DNA from 3 places in the Streptomyces sp. NPDC014870 genome. Region 2 is predicted to be linked to each of the others. Evidence: riboswitches for the same ligand, from Rfam matches in the RefSeq annotation. Region 2 holds a riboswitch; each other region holds the start of a gene.

Region 1 (6,464 bases), on a different contig from region 2:
CATCGCGACGACCAGGTAGTCGAACGGCAGGTCGTACGCCTCGCCGACGAGCGGCGCGATCGTGGCGACCTTGCGGTCCTGGTCGATGGTGGTCACGCGGCCGGTGAGCACCTCGGCTCCGCGCACGACGCGTCGCAGCGGGACGACGACGTGGCGGGGGGAGATGCTGCCTGCGGCGGCTTCGGGGAGGAAGGGCTGGTACGTCATGTACGAGCGCGGGTCGACGACCGTGACGGTCGCCTCTCCGTAACGCATCTTCTTGAGGATGCGTCGAGCTGCGTACAGGCCTACGTACCCACCGCCTACTACGAGGATCCTGGGACGCTCCGTGGTGCTCATGCATCCGAGTATCCACCCCTCCCAGGGGGGTCGCTCGTGCGCCCCTTCACAAGGTTGTGGACCACCTCTGCTACACTCCGCCGCCCACGTGACCCAGGTCATGGTCGTGCAAAGGAACCACAGTGCAGGGGTGAACGTTGTTCACCCCTACTGAACTGGCCCGGAGAGGCTCCGGTAACCCTGAACCATGGGGTGCGTTCACACGATGGAAACATCGAGCGAACAGGGCCGTCGGCCTACGAAAGAGCCCCGGCAGGGGTGTTGGAGGCCCAGATGGCCCTCCCCGACCCCCACCAGGGCCCTTTTCCTTGTGAAGAACTTCACGAACTTTCCCGACGCGGTGTCGCCGGTGGCCGCGCGGCGTGCCCGTTATGCCACCGAGAGTGCGATTCCGTCGAGGATGTCGTGCTCGCTGACGACGACCTCGCGGGCCCCGGTCCGCTCCATGATCTCCAGCAGGACGAGCGCCCCGGCGATGATCACGTCGACCCGCCCGGGGTGCATCACGGGGATCGCCGCGCGCTCGTCGTGGGTGGACGCGAGCAGCCGCTCGACGATCTCGGCGACCTTCTCGTACGGGACGCGGGAGTGGTGGATCTTCTCCGACTCGTACTCCGGCAGCCCGAGCGCGATGGCGGCCACCGTGGTGACCGAGCCCGCGAGCCCGACCAGGGTCCCGGCCTCGCGGATCGGCACGGTCTCCTCGGCGAGGTCCAGGGCGGCCCGGATGTCGGCGCGGATCGCGGCGACCTCGTCGGCGGCCGGCGGGTCGCTGCGCACATGGCGCTCGGTGAGCCGGACGCAGCCGATGTCGACGGAGCGGGCGGCCTCGACGTGGCTGTTGCCGACGACGAACTCGGTGGAGCCGCCGCCGATGTCGACGACGAGGTACTTCTCCGTGCCGTGCAGTTCGCCGGTGGCGCCGGTGAAGGAGAGCTCGGCCTCCTGGTCGCCCGTGATCACCTCGGGCTCGACGCCCAGGATGTCCAGGACGCCGCTCACGAACTCCGCGCGGTTCTCGGCGTCCCGGGAGGCCGAGGTGGCCACGAACCGCAGCTTCTCGGCGCCCAGTTCCTTGATGACGGCGGCGTACTCGCGGCAGGCGGCGAAGGTCCGCTCAAGGGCTTCGGGGGCGAGCCGGCCGGTCCGGTCGACGCCCTGGCCGAGGCGGACGACCTTCATCCGCCGGTCCAGCTCGACCAGCTCGCCGGTCTCGGGGTCGAGATCGGCGACGAGCAGCCGGATGGAGTTCGTACCGCAGTCGATGCCCGCGACCCGGGTCACGTCGCGTCCTCTTCCTTGTCGGCGCAGGGAGTGACGCAGGGGCCCTTGGCCCACCACTCCGGCAGCATCGCGAGCGCCTCGTCGCCGAACGGGTTCACGCCGGGGCCCGCCACCAGCGAGTGGCCGACGAGGACGTGCAGGCACTTGACCCGGTCCGGCATGCCGCCGGCGCTCGGGAAGCCCTCCAGGACCTCGATGGCGTCACGGCGGGCGATGTAGTCCTCGTGCGCGGCCCGGTAGGCGGCGGCCAGCTCCGGGTCGGTGGCGAGCCGGGCCTGCATCTCCTTCATGACCCCGTTGGCCTCCAGGGTGCCGATCGCGGAGGCGGCCCGGGGGCAGGTCAGGTAGTACGTGGTGGGGAACGGGGTGCCGTCCGGGAGCCGCGGCGCGGTCTCGACGACGTCCGGGTTGCCGCAGGGGCAGCGGTGCGCGATGGCGCGCAGCCCCCGGGGCGGGCGACCGAGCTGGGCCTCGAACGCGGCGACGTCCGCCTCGGTCGGCTCGGTGCGGGCGGTCTGCGGAGGGGGCGTTTCCATGCTGCGTCTTGTCTTCTCGTCGTCGGGTGCGGTTGCGTCGGGCGGTGCGTCGGGGCGAGTGCGGTCGGGCGGTCAGTGGTCCATCATCGCGCGTCGCCGGGTCAGCGGCCCGCGTCGGCGCGGTCGACGCCGTCCCAGAGGTCGGAGTACCAAGGCCGGTCGGCCTCGCCCTGCTCGGCGCGGCGGTCGCGCTCGGCCTCGGGGTCGTTCACGGTGAAGCCGGTCTCGCCGGGCATCACGTAGTGCAGGTGCTCACGGGCGAGCCTGCGCACGTACGCGGGGTCCTGGAGCCGGGCCTTCTCGTCCCGCAGCTCCTCCACGCGCGCGGCGGCCTCGGCGGCCCGGCGCTCCTGCTCGGCGATCTCGCCGCGCTGGGAGACGTACTGCCGCATCGGGTACGCGAGGGCGACGACGAGCGAGCAGACGACCAGGGCGAGGAAGGCCGCGCGGCCGGTGAGCCGGGAGCGGCGGGCCTGGCGGCGGGTCTGGGAGCGGTACACGCGGGCTGCGGTCTGCTCGCCGAGCAGCCGGATCCTGGTCGCGGTCGAGAACCGGTCCCGGGCCATGTACGCGCCTCCCCTTCAGAACGGACGTCCCCGCACACGGTACGGGACCGGGTGCGGGGACGTACGTAACCGAGGGTGACTCGGGGTGCTCAGGGGCTACGGATCAGCCCTTGAAGCGCGGGAACGCGCTGCGGCCGGCGTAGACCGCCGCGTCGTCGAGGATCTCCTCGATGCGCAGGAGCTGGTTGTACTTGGCGACGCGCTCGGAGCGGGCCGGGGCGCCGGTCTTGATCTGACCGCAGTTGGTGGCGACGGCGAGGTCGGCGATGGTGACGTCCTCGGTCTCGCCGGAGCGGTGCGACATCATGCACTTGAAGCCGTTGCGCTGGGCCAGCTCGACGGCGTCGAGGGTCTCGGTCAGCGAACCGATCTGGTTGACCTTGACGAGCAGCGCGTTGGCGGCGCCGTCCTCGATGCCGCGGGCCAGGCGCTCCGGGTTGGTGACGAACAGGTCGTCGCCGACGATCTGGACCTTGGTGCCCAGCTTGTCCGTGAGGACCTTCCAGCCGGCCCAGTCGTCCTCGAACAGCGGGTCCTCGATGGAGACGAGCGGGTACGCGGAGACGAGCTCCTCGTAGTACTCGGTCATCTCGGCGGCCGAGCGGGACTTGCCCTCGAACGCGTACGAGCCGTCCTTGTAGAACTCGGACGCGGCGACGTCGAGCGCCAGCGCGATGTCCTTGCCCGGGACGTAGCCGGCCTGCTTGATGGCCTCCAGGATGAGGTCGAGCGCCTCGCGGTTGGAGTCCAGGTTCGGGGCGAAGCCGCCCTCGTCGCCGAGGCCGGTGGACAGGCCCTTGGTCTTCAGGACGGACTTGAGGGTGTGGTAGACCTCGGTGCCCCAGCGCAGGGCCTCGGAGAAGGACTCCGCGCCGATCGGCGCGATCATGAACTCCTGGATGTCCACGTTGGAGTCGGCGTGCGAGCCGCCGTTCAGGATGTTCATCATCGGAACGGGCAGCAGGTGCGCGTTCGGGCCGCCGAGGTAGCGGAAGAGCGGGAGGTCCGAGGCCTCGGACGCGGCGTGCGCGACGGCGAGGGAGACGCCGAGGATGGCGTTGGCGCCGAGGGAGGCCTTGTTGTCGGTGGCGTCCAGGTCGAACATGGCCTGGTCGATCAGGCGCTGCTCGGTGGCGTCGTAGCCGACGAGCTCCGGGCCGATCTGCTCGATCACGGCGAGGACGGCCTTCTCGACGCCCTTGCCCTGGTAGCGGTTCTTGTCTCCGTCACGGAGCTCAATGGCCTCGAACGCACCGGTGGAGGCACCGGACGGAACGGCAGCACGGCCGGTGCTGCCGTCGTCGAGGCCGACCTCGACCTCGACCGTGGGGTTGCCTCGGGAGTCCAGGATTTCCCGGGCTACGACGACGTCGATGGACGGCACGAGCATCTCCTTCTGGGATGTGACGCTAGATGTGACGCTTGCGGTGCAGGGTCGCTTTGGCCTTGCGACAAGAGCCTAACCGGCTCCAGGGCTCCAGCCAGCCGGGCGCCCGCCCCCTGGGACGAAAAAGGACCCAAGGGCATGCATCTCGGGCCAAAGGGCCCCGAATCTACTCGGCGGTAACCGGGCGGGGTCCGTACCAGGGGCCGCACCGAGGACCGTCCGCGACCCGGCCCCGGACAGCGCGGAACCCCGGCCCGCAGCGCACGGGGGAAGGACGCTGCGGACCGGGGTGGTCACCGCGGGAGGGTCGTGGGGCGCGCGCGAGCCGCCGGACTCACGCGAGCCGCCGGGCTCACTTCAGGTGGAGCTGCTGGCCCGGGTAGATCAGGTCGGCGTCCTCGACGACGTCCTTGTTGAGCTCGAAGAGCTTGGCCCAGCCGCCCTTGACGTCGTGGGCGGCGGCGATCGTGCTCAGGGTGTCACCGGCGACGACCTTGTACTCGCCGTCACCCTTCTTGACCTTCTTGCCGGTCGGGGTGGTGACGGTCTTCTTGGACTCGGCCTTCTTGGCCGGGGCCTTCGGGGCGGTCCGCTGCTCGCTGCGGGTCGTCGGCTGCTCGGCCTGACGCTCCGGCTGCGGCGCGCTCTCCGCGACGACACCGGGGGTGGCGGACGAGAGGCCGACACCACAGCTCGGCCAGGCACCCTTGCCCTGGCCGGCGAGGACCTTCTCGGCGATGGCGATCTGCTGCGACTTCGAGGCCTGGTCGGCGCTCGCGGCGTACGCGGTGCCACCGAAGGCGGCCCACGTGGAGTTGGAGAACTGCAGGCCGCCGTAGTAGCCGTTGCCGGTGTTGATGGACCAGTTGCCGCCGGACTCGCACTGGGCGACCTTGTCCCACTCGGAGACGGTGGCGGCCGAGGCGGTGCCGGCGCCCATCAGGGGGGCGGCGACGGCGACACCGGCGACACCGGCGAGGGCGACGGCGCGGGTGGCCTTGGAGGGACGACGGTGTTTGCCCTTGGCGGAAAACAGCATGGGACTTCTCCTCACCGACGCCTGCGAGGTGAGCTGTCGGGTTCGGGCCATGTGAGTTGCCCGGCCGCGCGACCTTGCGCGCGGCTTCACCCCAAGCCGGTCCTTCGGCCGTCTGTCTCAACGGCCGGGGACGGCACTTACCTTGGGTCCCCCGCTCCTGCCTACGGCGCTTGACGCGACGACTGTTCCCATCGGCCGACGGCAGGATTCGGCGTTTCGGTCGACGGGGCCCGCGGTGGCGAGCGGTCACGACCGTAGACACAGACCCGGGGGAAGTTCAAAGACGTCCATGGGGGACAAATCCCCCCTACTTGCCTCGGGACAAAGGGCGTTTACGCAGGTGAGAGGTGACGGAAGGGGAGTTCGTGGACGAGACACGCCAGTTGAGACGAAGAGACCCATGTCTCACTTGCACAGAACCGGACATTCAGCCCCGAACTACCCCTGCGGCGCGTCCGCCCCGGCAGCCTTGTCCGCGGCCTTGTCCGCAGCCTTGTCCGGCGTCAGATCGAGGCTCTGGCCAGGGATGATGAGGTCCGGGTCGGCGCCCACGACCGTGCGGTTGGCGTCGTACAGGGCGCCCCAGCCGCCGGGGAGTTCGTTCCGCTGGGCGATCTCGGTGAGGTTGTCGCCGGGCTTGACGGTGTATTCGCCGATAGCGTCGGTGATGTCCTCTGCAGGCGTGTTGTCCGTACTGTCCAGTTTCGCACCGCTCTCGACGGAACCGTCCGTCGTCTGCGTGTCAGAAGGCAGGGCGTGGCGGCCCTTTTCGCGATCCTTGTCCGTATTGCCCGTCTCTTCCGGTGCCGCGTCGCCCCGGTGCTTGCCGTTGCCCGGCGCGGACGGGGTACCGGAGGTCTCGGGCGCCGTGGGGGACGTCTCGGGCGTGGCGGAGGTCTCGGGAGTGGCCGTGGACGGCGTGGAGGCCTCGGAGGAGGGGGTGGAGGACTTGTCCGAGGGGGCCGCGGACTGCGCGGAGTCCGACGGGAGGCCGGAGGTGCGGTTGGACTCGGGGAGCGGGCCCGTGGGCTCGGACGGCTTGACGCCCGGTCCGGGGTCGACGTCCGGCTTGGCGCCGTCGTTGGTCAGGCCGGCGATCGGCGCACAGGTGGCCCACTGGGTGTCGCCCGCGGCAAGGGCCTTTTCGGCCACCGCGATCTGCTGGGCGCGGCTGGCGAGGTCGGCGCTCGTCGCGTATGCGAGACCGCCGTGGCGCTCCCAGCTCTCCTGGGAGAACTGGAGTCCGCCGTAGAGCCCGTTGCCGAAGTGCGCGCTCCACTGACCACCCGAGGAGCACTCGGCGACCCGGTCCC
Region 2 (6,464 bases):
GCGACCGGGCCGCGGGCAACATCCCGGGCGGCTGGGGCATGTTCAACCAGCCCAACTGGGGCGGCCGCCAGTACCCGTGGAAGCTGAGCGCCACGCCGCCGGCGGGCGGTGTCGACGGCGAGACCCTCGCCCAGTGCAACGGCGACCTCCCGCACAGCTGGACCTCGCAGCACGCGGCGTGGAACAAGGGCCGGATGGACAACTGGGTCACCGGCGTCGGCAACACCCGCACCCTCGGCTACCTGGACCGCGGCGACATACCGTTCCACTACGCGCTCGCCGACAACTACACCGTCTGCGACGCCTACTTCTGCTCGGCGCTCAGCGCCACAGGACCCAACCGCACCTTCCTGTGGAGCGGGAAGATCGACGCCTCCAGCAAGGACGGCGGCGAGGAGTCCGGGCTGACCTGGGAGACGTACGCCGAGGCGCTGCAGCGCGCCGGGGTGAGCTGGAAGGTCTACCAGAACGCCCAGGACAACTACGGCGACAACGGGCTCGCGTACTTCAAGAAGTTCACCGACGCCCGCCCCGGCGACCCGCTCCACGACCGCGGCATGGGGTCGGTGCCGAAGGTCACCGGCTCCACCCCGGACGACATCGCGGCCGCGATCCGCGCCGACGTCGTCGCCGGCACGCTGCCGCAGGTCTCCTGGGTGGTGGCGAGCGAGGCGTTCTCCGAGCACCCGTACGCCCCGCCCGGCGACGGCGCGCACTTCGTCGACCTGGTCTACCGCGCGCTGGCCGCGAACCCCGAGGTCTTCGACTCGACGGTGCTGTTCCTCAACTACGACGAGAACGACGGCTTCTTCGACCACGTGCCGCCGCCGGTCGCCCCGCCCGGCACCCCCGGCGAGTTCATCGACGGTGTGCCGATCGGCCTCGGCTTCCGGGTCCCGATGCTCGTGATGTCGCCCTGGACGCGTGGCGGCTGGGTCAGCTCCGAGGTCTTCGACCACACCTCCGTGCTGCGCTTCATGGAGGTCTGGACGGCCGCCCTCGGCACCCCGGCCACCTGCCCGAACATCAGCGCCTGGCGGCGGAAGGTGGTCGGCGACCTGACGGGCGTCTTCGACTTCGCGCGCCCGGTGTACGGCGTCCCCTCGGGTCTGCCGTCCACGGCCAAGGTCATCGGCCAGGACACCTGCGGCCCGCTGCCCAACCCGGTGCCGCAGGACAACGCCCTGCCGGCGCAGGAGTCCGGAACGCGTCCGGCGCGTGCCCTGCCGTACCAGGTCAACGGAAACCTCGACCGCTTCGAGTTCGGGGCGGCGGGCAAGATCCTCGCCTGGTTCTCGATGACCAACCAGGGCACCCCGGCCAAGCGCCCCGCCCACTTCACGATCCACCCGCACCAGCACCGGGACACGGCGGCCTGGCAGTACACGGTCGAGCCGGGCGCCACGTCCACGGACTACTTCAACATCGGCCTCGGGTCGGGCTCGGGCAAGTACGACATCTCGATGATGGGCCCCAACCGCTTCCTGCGGCGCTTCATCGGCGACGCCTCCAAGGCGGGTAAGGCGATCGAGGTGGCGGCCCGGTTCGCGACCGAGCCGGGCACCGGCAAGACGGCCGTCTGGTTCAAGCTGACCAACACCTCGGCAGGACCGGTGACCTTCACCGTCCGCTCGAACGCCTACCGCACGGACGGGCCGTGGACGTACACGGTGGCGGCGAACTCCTCGCGCGAGGACTACTTCAACGCGGTGGCGTACAACGACGGCTGGTACGACTTCACGATCCTGGCCGACATCGACGGCACCTGGTCGCGCCGCTACACCGGCCACATCGAGACGGGCGCGCCGAGCATCACCGGCTGACCCGCACATCCACAGTTCCGGCCAAATGGGGCACAAGGGATTTCACATCCCCTTGTGCCCCATTTCTCAACTCGGCGGAATTTCCCTGCATGTCCGTTATGGTACGGCGCGTGAGGCGAATCACCTCACCTTTTCGACGATCTTTGGAACCGCCCCGTCCCCTTGTCCGGCAAGGAAGTTCGGCGCGCCGGGCGGACGGCGGAAGTCCTCGGAGAAATACCCGCGCATTCGGCGCCTTGTTTCGTCCGACATTTCTCGCTTACGGTCACCTCGACCCGGACGGAACGCCGAATCCTGCCACCGTCCGAAATAGACCGCTCATTCACCCGACGGCAGGAGCGGGGGACCCACTTTTCGCCGGTCCGGATTTCCGGCACGGCTCGGGGTGAAGTCGCGCACGCGCGGCCGGGCATCTCCAGCCCGAACCCGACAGCTCACCCCGCAGGCGCCGGAGAGGACTGCAACATGCCCGCACACGGTAAGCACCGGCGCCCCAAGAGAAGGCCCCTGACCCGTGGCCTCGCCCTCGCGAGCACGGGCGGCGCCGCCCTGGCCCTGCCCCTGGTCGGCACGGCCACCGCGCACGCCGCGCCCACCTCGGCGCCCGCGGTCTCCCCCGTGGGGAAGACCGTTCTCAGCGCCCCGGCGAAGATCGCGGAATCCATTCCGACCGCGCAGAATTCCGCCGCGAAGACCTATACCGTCACCCGCGGTGATTCCCTTTCGGTGATCGCGCACGAGCAGCGTGTGCAGGGTGGCTGGCAGGCCCTCTACCGCGCGAATCGCGCGACCGTGGGTGACAATCCGTCACTCATCCACCCCGGCCTCGAACTCACGCTGCACGGAAAGGCCGCGGCCCCGAAGAAACCGAAGTCGCAGGCGCGTACGACGAGCACGGACCGCGCCGACCGCTCGCAGCAGCGCACCGCCCCGGCCAAGGCGGCTCCCGCGAAGGCCGCGCCCGCGAAGGCGACCCCGGTGGCCGCGAAGAGCTACACCAACGACCTCGACGGCTGGATCCGGGAGTCGCTGGACATCATGCAGAAGTACGGCATCCCCGGTACGTACGAGGGGATCCAGCGCAACATCATGCGCGAGTCCTCCGGCAACCCGCTGGCCATCAACAACTGGGACTCCAACGCCGCCAAGGGCACCCCGTCCAAGGGTCTGCTCCAGGTGATCGAGCCGACGTTCCTCGCCTACCACGTGCCCGGCACCTCGATGGACCTCTACGACCCGGTCGCCAACATCACCGCCGCCTGCAACTACGCGGCCGACCGGTACGGATCCATCGACAACGTCAACGGGCCGTACTAGCCCCACCGGCGGAGAGGCGGGGCACCGGCCCCGCTAGAAGTGGTCGGTGAACCAGCTCGCGGCGAGTTCGCCGACCTGTTCCAGGGTGCCGGGCTCCTCGAAGAGGTGCCCGGCACCGGGGACGACGACGAGGCGGTTCTCGCACGTCAGGCGGGACCGGGCCGCCTCGTTCAGCTCCTGGACGAGGCGGTCGTCGCCGCCCACGATCAGCAGGGTGGGCGCGCGTACCTGGGCGAGCCGTCGCCCCGCGAGGTCCGGGCGGCCGCCCCGGGAGACCACGGCGGCCACCTCGGACAGCGGATCGGCTGCGGCCCACAGGGCGGCCGCCGCGCCGGTGCTGGCGCCGAACCAGCCGGTTCGCAGCCCTTCGAGGCCGGGGCGTCCCACGAGCCAGCGGGTGGCCCGGGCCAGTCGGCCGGCGAGGAGTTCGGTGTCGAAGACATTGGCCCGGTCGGCCGCCTCGTCCTCCGTGAGCAGGTCGAAGAGGAGCGTGCCGAGCCCGGCCCGGTTCAGGGACTCCGCGACGGCGCGGTTGCGGGGGCTGTGGCGACTGCTGCCGCTCCCATGGGCGAAGACCACGATCCCCGGAGCCTCGACGGGCACCACGAGATGGCCCGCGACCTCCACGCCCGCGACCGGGATACGGACCTCCGGGTCTCCGTCGTCCTGGTCCTGCCGGGCGTGGTGGCGCTCCAGGCAGGCGACGACCTCCTCGTCGGCGGTCTGCGAGAAGTCCTGGTAGAACTGGCCGATCGCGTAGAAGAAGGCCGGCTCGTGGACGCTGACGGTCTCGTCCGCCTCCCGGCCGATCCGGTCCCGCCAGTCGGCCGGTGCGACCGGCACCGCGAGGACGATCCGCGCGGCCCCCTGGGCCCGCACGACCCGGCAGGCGGCGACCGCCGTGGCGCCTGTCGCGAGGCCGTCGTCGACGACCACCACGGTCCTGCCGTCGAGCCGGGCCGCCGGCCGGGCGCCCCGGTAGCGGCGGGAGCGCTGCCCGAGCACGACCCGCTCGCGCGCCTCCACACCGGCGAGGTCCCCGGCCGAGACCCGGCTGTCGGCCAGGACGTGGTCGTTGAGGACCCGTACGTCCCCCTCGCCGATGGCGCCCATCGCGAGCTCCGGCTGGTAGGGCACCCCCAGCTTGCGGACGAGACAGACGTCGAGCGGCGCCCCGAGGGCGTCGGCGACCTGTTCGGCGACCGGCACACCGCCGCGCGGGAGCCCCAGGACCACGACGTCGCGGCCCTTGAGGTGCCCCAGACTTGCGGCGAGCTGCCGTCCGGCGTCGGTCCGATCGGTGAAGTACATGACCCGCTCGTCTCCCTGGTGCTGAGCGTGCGCGCGGGCGGGGGCGGGGCCGCGCCCGTCAGGCGGGGCGCGCGACGAGGGTTCCGTCCTCGCCGAGGTCGACCCGCGCGCCATGGGGCCGGCTGGTCCGGCCGAGTACGTCGTGGAGCCAGCGCGTGTCGCGACCGGGGGCGTGTTCCAGCCGCATGCGCCGGGCCCGAAGGGGGATGATCCTCACCTCCTGGAGCAGGCCGTCGTCGGGCCGCACCGAGACGAGGTACAGCAGGCGCAGCTCGTCGCGGTACTGCTCGTAGCCGGTGATGCCCTCGTAGTCGTTGATCAGGTCGCCGCAGCCGTGCAGCACGAGCTTGCCCCGGTGGACCTCCAGCGGCCGGGGATGGTGCGAGGAGTGGCCGTGCACCACGTCGGCGCCGGCGTCGATCAGCGCGTGCGCGTAGTCGACGTCACCCCCGGTGAGCGCGTACCCCCAGTTGGAACCCCAGTGGAGGGAGACCAGGACGAGGTCGCCGGGGGCCTTGGTGTCCCGGATCCGGGCGAGGAGGCGGGCGGCCGAGGCCGCGGTGGGCCCGGCGGCGTAGTGGACCCCGCTGTGGCGGGCGGTGGCGGCCCAGTCGCGCGGGATGCCGCTGGAGGCCATGCCCAGGGCGTACGCGACGAGCCGGCCGCCGCCGGGCAGGTCGACGATCGCGGGCCTGGCGGCTGCCTCGGCGTCCTCGCCGGCGCCCACCGTGCGCACGCCGTGCTTCGCCAGGGTGTCGAGGGTCTCGGCGAGGCCGCCGCGGCCGTGGTCCAGGACGTGGTTGTTGGCCAGGACGCAGACGTCGGGGCGGACGGCGGTCAGGCAGGGCACGTTCTCCGGGTGCATCCGGTAGTGCACGGCCTTGCCGGGGGCGGTCTCGTCGCTCGTGGTGACGGCCGTCTCCAGATTGGTGACGCGGACGTCGGGCGCCGCCGCGTCGAGGGCGTCGAGGGCGACGCCCCAGGGGTAGTCGAAGTCCACGCGGTGCGGGATCGGGCCGCTCACCGCCTCCGCGAGCGCCACGTAGGACCGTGCGTCGCGCACGTACCGCTCGCGCAGGTGCGGGTCGCCGGGGTGCGGAAGGATCTGGTCGACCCCGCGGCCGAGCATCACGTCGCCGCAGAGGAACAGTCCGACCAGGTCACCGTCCATGTACCCAGGGTAGACGCGGCGCGCCCGGCGGGCCTGAGCTGCCGGGGCGGGCCGAGCGGCTCATGTCTTGGGGCTCGGGGTCACGGGGAGGTTGTAGACATGGCCGGGGCTCACGATCTCGGTGATCGCCTGCCCGAAGAGCGTGCTGGGCTCCACCCCGTTGTGCAGGATGTCCGTGTTGAGCATGACGATCATGGTGGCCCGGGCCTCGGGCAGGTACACCACGAGCGACTCGTAGCCGGGCAGCGAGCCGTTGTGGCCGATCCAGCCCCGGACGTCGAAGATGCCGAGGCCGTACCCGGCCCCCGGGATGCCGGTCGGCCGGGTCTGGAGCCGTTGTGCCTGGGTCTCGGGGGTGAGGAGCGTTCCGGTGGCGAGGATCCGCGCCCAGGTGTGCAGGTCCGCGAGCTGCGAGATCATGGCGCCCGCCGCCCAGCCCCAGGAGGGGTTCCAGTCGGTGGAGTCCTCGACCTTCCCGGACGCCGTCTGGTTGGTGTAGCCGTGGGCGTGCGGGCGAGGAAACTCGGTGCCGATCGGGAAGACCGTGTGCCGCAGTCCGGCCGGTTCGACGACGTTCCGCTGGATGTACCGGTCCAGCGGAAGTCCGCCCTCCTTCTCCACCACGAGACCGAGCAGGATCAGATTGGTGTTGCAGTACTCGAACTCCGCCCCTGGCTGGAAGTTCACCGGGTGCTTGAAGGAGTAGTCGAGCAACTGCTGCGGGGTGAAGGGCCGTTCCGGGTCGGACGTGAGCGCCTTGAAGAAGTCGTCGTCCGCCGAGTAGTTGAACAGTCCGCTGCGCATCCCCGCGAGTTGACGGAGCGTGATCTCGTCGCCGTTGG
Region 3 (6,464 bases), on a different contig from region 2:
TTTCCTCGCGAAGTGCCACGAGCTGGCGGCGCGGGGGACGCGGTTCAGTGTCGGGGTCGTCGGCCTGGCCGAGCACCGGGAGCACGCGGTGCGGCTGCGCGCGGACCTGCCGGGCGAGGTCTATCTGTGGGTGAACGCGGCGGAGGGCCACACGTACACCGACGAGGAGGCCGAGCGCTGGACGGCGCTCGACCCCCTCTTCCCGTACAGCCGCCGTCCGCACCGCTCGGCCGAGCTGCCCTGCAGGACCGGGGAGTCGGTGATCTCCGTGGACGGCGACGGGACGGTGCGCCGGTGCCATTTCGTCAAGGCCGAGCTGGGCAATCTGTACGACGGCTCGTTCCGTGCCGCCCTGCGCCCGCGCGCCTGCCCGCTCGCCGTGTGCGACTGCCACATCGGCTACGTCCACCTGGAGACGCTGCCGCTGTACGACGTGTTCGCGGGCGGGGTCCTGGAGCGGATCCCGGCCGCGCCGGTCGGGGTGGTCGGACCCGACGGCGCGGCCGCGCCCGGCGGAGTCGTCAGAGGGGCATGAGGTCGCCGACCGGCATGAGGTCGGGGCGCTTGGCCGCGACGTCGTCGCCCGAGCTCTCGCCGCGCAGGCGGCGCCCGATCCACGGGACGAGGTACTCCTTGGCCCAGTGGATGTCGTCGCGGCGGACCTCCAGGGTCCCCCTCGGCGGCAGCGGCGGCCAGGCCTGGTCAGGGTCGGCCGGCACGTCCATGCCGAGGACCTGGGCGGCGCGCAGCGCGACCCGGGTGTGGCCCTCGGGCGAGAGGTGCAGCCGGTCGTCGTCCCAGGCCCGCCTGTCCTGGACGGACTTGAGCGACCACAGGTCGAGGACCGGGCAGTCGTAGCGGTCGGCGATGGCCCGGACGTGGGCGGTGTACGTGGCGATCTTGCCGCGCAGGTGCCGCAGGACGGGTACGTCGCGGGTGTCGAAGCCGGTCGTCACCATCACCGTGCCGACGGCCGACGTCAGGTCGGCGACGGCGCGCTCGAAGCGCTCGGCGACGTCGTCCGGGTCGGTGCCGGGGCGGATGATGTCGTTGCCGCCCGCGCAGAAACTCACCAGGTCGGGGGCGAGTTCCCTGGCCCTCGGGACCTGTTCCGCCACGATCTGGTCGAGGAGCCGGCCCCGGACGGCCAGATTGGCGTAACGGAACGCGTCGTGCTCCGGCAATTGGTCGGCGAGGAGAACCGCGAAGCGGTCCGCCCATCCGACGTACTTCCCGTCCGGCCCGGGATCTCCGACGCCCTCGGTGAAGCTGTCCCCGATCGCCGCGTACGACCCGAATGCGTTCTTGTCTCTTGATCTCGAATCGTCTGCCACGGGAGTTCATCTTTCCCTTATGGGTGTGACCTACGCGACCGTAAGGAGGGGTTGACGCCGGGTGAGATACGCCACCGGTCAAGATTCCGCCAAGCCGGAATACGCCGGAGGGGCCCGGCGCACCGAAGTGCCGGGCCCCTGCGGGGTGGAGCGTGCGACGCGGAGCGTCAGATGCCGACGCCGTGCTGGCGCAGGTATGCCAGCGGGTCGATGTCCGAGCCGTAGCTCGGGCCGGTGCGGATCTCGAAGTGCAGGTGCGGGCCGCTGGAGTTGCCGGTCGAGCCGGAGAGGCCGATCTGCTGGCCGCCCGTGACGGTCTGGCCGGCCGAGACGGAGAGCGAGGAGAGGTGGGCGTACTGGGAGTACGTGCCGTCGGCGTGCTGGATGACTACCTCGTTGCCGTACGCGCCGCTCCAGCCGGCCGAGTGGACGGTGCCCGCGCCGACGGCCTTGACCGAGGTGCCGGAGGAGGCGATGAAGTCGACACCGGTGTGGTAGCCGGAGGACCACATCGAACCGGAGGCCCGGTACGGGGTGGAGACGCCGCCGCCGACCGGGGCGACCCAGCCGGAGGAGGACTGCGCCGGGGCGGACTGCGCGGGGGCGGAGCCCTGGGTGGTGGCGGCTGTGGTGCGCTCGGAGGAGCGGGAGGCACGCGACTCGCTCGTGTCGGAGGACGAGGACTTCTTCTCGGCCTTGGGCGCGGCCTTCGGGGCGGCCTTGGGGGCCGCGGCCTTCGGGGCGGCCGTGGACTTGGCGCCGAGGGTGAGCTTCATGCCGGGGAGGATCAGCGAGGGGTTCTCGCCGACGACCTGGCGGTTGTCGGCGTAGAGCTTCTGCCAGCCACCCTTGAGGTCGTGCTCGGCGGCGATCTTCGACAGGTAGTCGCCCGGAACGACGGAGTACGTCTTCGGCTTCGCCGCGGGGGCGGTCGCCGGGGCGGCCGGGGCCTTCGCGGGGGTGGCGGCGACGGCGGTGACGGCCTGCGCGGGCGTCAGGGCCGGCGCGGCCTTCTCGGCGGCGTGGGCGCCGGTCGCGCCGAGCAGCGGGAGGGCGACGACGGCGCCACCGGTGCCGGCGGCGACGAATCCGCGCGTGATCGGGTTGGCCTTGGGACGGCGATGCTTACCCTTCGCGGGCATGGCGAATTCCTCTCCGTCGCCTACGAGGTGAGCTGTCGGGTTCGGACTGGAGATGTCCGGCCGCGCTCTCACGCGACTTCACCCCGAGCCGACCGGTTCGACCGGTGCGGCGTACTTACCTGGGTCCCCCGCTCCTGCCGTACGTGGATGGGTGCGGATTGATTCCGGGCGGTGGCAGGATTCGGCGGTCCGTCCGGATTGAGCGTGACGCTAGACGAGCGGGGTCGAGCCGAACAAGCCGCTGGTTTCCGTTCGCAATCCGCGGCGTGATATCCGCACCGAATTCCGGTCACCCTGCGTGGATGACGGGGGATCGATTTCCTTTTCCGGTACGGGAATTAGCGGGGACGATCAGGCACGGTCCGTCACCTTTGAGACGCTGCTCACGCCCCGAAACCCATCTCCCCTGCAACCAGGGCGCGTTATATCGAAGGGCTCAATTCGGACAGAACACCCAATCCCCCACCCAGGGGTGCGCGCCGACCCCGACACCCGGGATGATTGCCCCAGGAATCGATCAGGAACCGATCGCGATCCGTCTACCTTCAGGAGCACTCGTGACGCAGCAGCTGCCCCAGGTCCCGTCGACCGAACCCGAGCTCACCGGGGTCCGCAACTTCCGGGACGTGGGCGGACTGCCGACCGTGGACGGCGGTTCGGTGCGGTTCGGACGCCTCTTCCGCAGCGGCCACCTGGCCCACGCCACCGAGGAGGACGCGACCTTCCTCGCCACCCTCGGGCTGCACACGATCTTCGATTTCCGCAATCAGGCCGATGTCAAGATCGAGGGTCCGGACGTCGAACTGCCCGGTGTACGGAACGTGAACATACCGCTCAACGACCCGGCCGACGGCAAGGAGTTCTGGAAGCTCGTCCGCTCCGGCGAGCTGGAGCAGCTTCGCGCCATCCTCGGCGACGGCAAGGCCGCGACCCGAATGTCCGATTCGTACCGGCAGATGATCGTCGAGCGGACGGCGGAGCACAGCCGCATCCTGCACGCGCTCGCCGAGGACAGCGTCCCGGCGCTGATGCACTGCGCGGCCGGAAAGGACCGGGCCGGCCTCTCCGTCGCGATCTCCCTGCTCGCGGTGGGCGTCGAGCGCGAGGCGATCGAGGCCGACTACGTGAAGTCGAACGACCCGCACCGCCGCTACAAGGTGCGCCGCACCTCCGACGCCTCGGACGCGATGGCGCCCGAGGTGATGGAGCTGATCAGCCCGCTGTTCGACGCGCGGGTGGAGTACCTGCGGGCCGCCTTCGAGACGATGGAGCAGACCTGGGGGACGGCGGAGAACTACTTCACCGACGGCCTGAAGCTCAGCCCGGAGACCCGGGCGAAGCTGCGCGAGCGACTCGTCGTCGAGGGGTGACCGCCGTCCCGGCGCGTCATTGGTTCTGCGCGCCGAGGGCGAAGAGCAGATAGAGGAAGCCGGCGAAGAGGTGCCCGGCCACGAGGTAGGCGAAGAGCCGGAGGACCAGGCCCTTGGGGAACTTGCCGGCCTCGCGCTCCTCGCCGGTGACCGGTGCGGGCTTCTTGGACATATCGGTCCTTTCTGAAGGTCAGCGCAGATGAGGTGCGCCGCCGTCGCCGAGGCACAGCTCGGCGACGGGGCTCTGCATCAGCGTGTGGACGAAGAGCAGCTCGGCCCCGCCCCGTCCGGCGGCGCCGATCCGGTGCGGCGTGAGCGAGTCGAAGTGCGCGCTGTCCCCGGGCTCCAGGACATGGACGGCATCGCCGAGCGCGAGGCGCACCCGGCCGTCGAGGACGTGCAGCCACTCCTCCCCCGGATGGACCCGCACGATGTCGGCCCGGGTGGCGTACGGCACGTGGACGCGGAGCGCCTGCAGCGCGCGGCCCGGCCCCCCGGCCTGGCGGTAGATCCAACCGTCCGCCTCGACGGGTTCGGACCGGCCGGCCCGGACGATCGGATCACGCTCGGCCGGAACCTCGCCCAGGAGGGCGGAGACCGTCGTACCGTAGATACGGGCCAGGGCCAGCAGCATCGGCAGCGAGGGCTGGCGGTGGCCCGTCTCGAGCCGGGAGAGATGGGCCGGGGAGAGTCCGGCGCGCTGAGCGGCTGCCTCGAGGGTCAGCCCGCGGCGCCGGCGCAGGCCCCGCAGCTGCGGGGCGACGTCCGGCAGGACGGCGGTCGCGTCGCCTGCGGCAGGGTCCGGGGAACGCTCCCCGGGGAGGTGGTCCATGCCTCCATTCCGCCAGGAATTTTCCTCTGAGGCAAACTTCTTGCCCCAGAGGCAAAGAGTGCCGGTGTGAACGCGCCACCCTCGCGTCAGCGCTGCGCGACCGCCTGCTTGACCAGCGTCTTCCCGAAGTCCCAGACCAGCCCGCCGCCACCGTGGGCGTCATCCATGACCGCCGTGAACGCGGTCACGAACCGGTCCACGTCCGCCTCGTCGATGATCAGCGGCGGAATCAGCTTGATCACTTCCATGTGGTCGCCGGACACCTGGGTCAGGATCCGGTGGCGCTGGAGCAACGGCACGACGACCATCTGCGCGAAGAGCCCCTTGCGGGCCGCCTGCAGCATGGTCCAGCGGCTGCGCAGGCCGAGCGAGGAGGGCCGGCCGAACTCGATGCCGATCATCAGTCCACGCCCACGGATCTCGTGCAGCAGCTCGTAGCGCGGCACGAGCTCCCTCAGACGCGAGGAGAGCAGTTCGCCGATCCGGCGCGCGTGCGCCACCGTGCCCTCGTTCTCCATCACCGAGAGCACGGCGAGCCCGGCGGCCATGGCCTGCGCGTTGGAGCCGAAGCTGGCGGAGTGGACGAGGACGCGGTCCATGGACGAGTAGACCTTCTTGAAGATCCAGTCCTTGCCGAGCGTCGCCCCCACCGGTACGTACCCGCCGGACAGGGCCTTGGCGACGCAGAGCAGATCGGGCTCGACCCCCTCCTCGTGCTGGTACGCGTAGAAGTCCCCGGTCCTGCCGAGCCCGGTCTGCACCTCGTCGGCGATCAGCAGGGCTCCGTGCCGGTGCAGCAGCTCCTGGGCGGCGCGCAGGAAGCCGGGCGGGGCCGCGTGCACCCCCTTGCCCTGGATCGGCTCGACGACGAAGCCCGCCACGTCGCCCTTGCGCAGCTCCCGCTCCAGGGCGTCGAGGTCCCCGAGCGCGAGGGCCGTGTCGGGCAGCAGCGGAGCGAAGCCGTCCCGGAACCCCTTCTCCCCGTTCACCGACAGGGAGCCGGTGGTCAGTCCGTGGAAGGCGTGCGCGCAGTACAGGATCCTCGGCTTCCCGGTGGCGTACCGGGCGAACTTCAGCGCGGTCTCCACCGCCTCCGTCCCGCTGTTGCCGAAGAAGACCCGGTCGAGGTGCGGGCTGTGGGCGAGCAGCTTCTCCGCGAGGAGACCCGGCAGCGGCTGGCAGTCGAAGCGGGTGAGGTCGGCGAGCTGGGCGTCCAGGACGTCGTGGAGGGCCCGGCGGACCACGGGGTGGTGCCGCCCGAGGCCCATGACGCCGAAGCCGGCCAGCATGTCGAGGTAGTCCTCGCCGTCGGCGTCCCAGAAGTGGGCGCCCTCGGCCCGTTCGTAGACCTTGTCGAAGCCGATCGTGTGCAGCATGCGCGGGAGCTGGTGGTTGAGGTAGCGGCCGTGCAGCTCGTAGCGCTCCGCGCCGCGTTCGGCGAGCAGCGCCGAGAGGTCGAACTCCGTGCTCATCGCCCCTTCTTCCGGGTCGGTGCGGCGCCGATGCGCCCGGCGATCTCCACCGGGGGTGGGGCCGAGGTCGGCGAGGCCTGGGCGCGCCTGGCGTGGGCGAGGAACTGCCCCGGCGTCCCGAAGGTTCTCAGGGAGCCGTACGGGGGACCCGCGCCCGGTCGTCCTTCGCGGGCCCTCCCGTACGCGTCACGTCATCCGCGGTTGCCGGAGACCGTCTCGCGGGCCGCCCTCAGGGACTCCTTGAGCGAGCCCATGGTGGCGAGGACGGCGGTCGGTTCGTAGCCGCAGTGCGCCATGCAGTTGGCGCAGCGCGG

Evidence for each region. A riboswitch is a leader RNA that binds a small molecule or an ion and turns the genes downstream of it on or off. The one in region 2 is predicted to bind cyclic di-AMP.
Region 1: linked by a shared signal. The riboswitch ahead of ACF09C_RS34040 (transglycosylase family protein) and the one ahead of ACF09C_RS00860 (transglycosylase SLT domain-containing protein) in region 2 are both predicted to bind cyclic di-AMP.
Region 3: linked by a shared signal. The riboswitch ahead of ACF09C_RS07150 (LysM peptidoglycan-binding domain-containing M23 family metallopeptidase) and the one ahead of ACF09C_RS00860 (transglycosylase SLT domain-containing protein) in region 2 are both predicted to bind cyclic di-AMP.

The regions. Positions count from the first base shown of each region.
Region 1 covers NZ_JBIBWQ010000014.1:95,987-102,450, forward strand. Annotated here, with positions in the region: gene ACF09C_RS34015 (NAD(P)/FAD-dependent oxidoreductase) at 1-339, opposite strand, end outside; gene ACF09C_RS34020 (exopolyphosphatase) at 709-1,623, opposite strand; gene ACF09C_RS34025 (DUF501 domain-containing protein) at 1,620-2,159, opposite strand; gene ACF09C_RS34030 (septum formation initiator family protein) at 2,261-2,725, opposite strand; gene eno (phosphopyruvate hydratase) at 2,829-4,115, opposite strand; gene ACF09C_RS34040 (transglycosylase family protein) at 4,465-5,151, opposite strand; cyclic di-AMP (ydaO/yuaA leader) riboswitch at 5,155-5,330, opposite strand; gene ACF09C_RS34045 (transglycosylase family protein) at 5,590-6,464, opposite strand, start outside.
Region 2 covers NZ_JBIBWQ010000001.1:203,811-210,274, forward strand. Annotated here, with positions in the region: gene ACF09C_RS00855 (phosphocholine-specific phospholipase C) at 1-1,823, shown strand, start outside; cyclic di-AMP (ydaO/yuaA leader) riboswitch at 2,129-2,284, shown strand; gene ACF09C_RS00860 (transglycosylase SLT domain-containing protein) at 2,289-3,140, shown strand; gene ACF09C_RS00865 (phosphoribosyltransferase family protein) at 3,174-4,451, opposite strand; gene ACF09C_RS00870 (CapA family protein) at 4,510-5,622, opposite strand; gene ACF09C_RS00875 (serine hydrolase domain-containing protein) at 5,683-6,464, opposite strand, start outside.
Region 3 covers NZ_JBIBWQ010000002.1:546,823-553,286, reverse strand. Annotated here, with positions in the region: gene ACF09C_RS07160 (STM4011 family radical SAM protein) at 1-535, shown strand, start outside; gene ACF09C_RS07155 (SGNH/GDSL hydrolase family protein) at 522-1,334, opposite strand; gene ACF09C_RS07150 (LysM peptidoglycan-binding domain-containing M23 family metallopeptidase) at 1,502-2,476, opposite strand; cyclic di-AMP (ydaO/yuaA leader) riboswitch at 2,481-2,640, opposite strand; gene ACF09C_RS07145 (tyrosine-protein phosphatase) at 3,034-3,846, shown strand; gene ACF09C_RS07140 (DUF6126 family protein) at 3,863-4,018, opposite strand; gene ACF09C_RS07135 (helix-turn-helix domain-containing protein) at 4,037-4,678, opposite strand; gene ACF09C_RS07130 (aspartate aminotransferase family protein) at 4,765-6,150, opposite strand; gene hpnH (adenosyl-hopene transferase HpnH) at 6,342-6,464, opposite strand, start outside.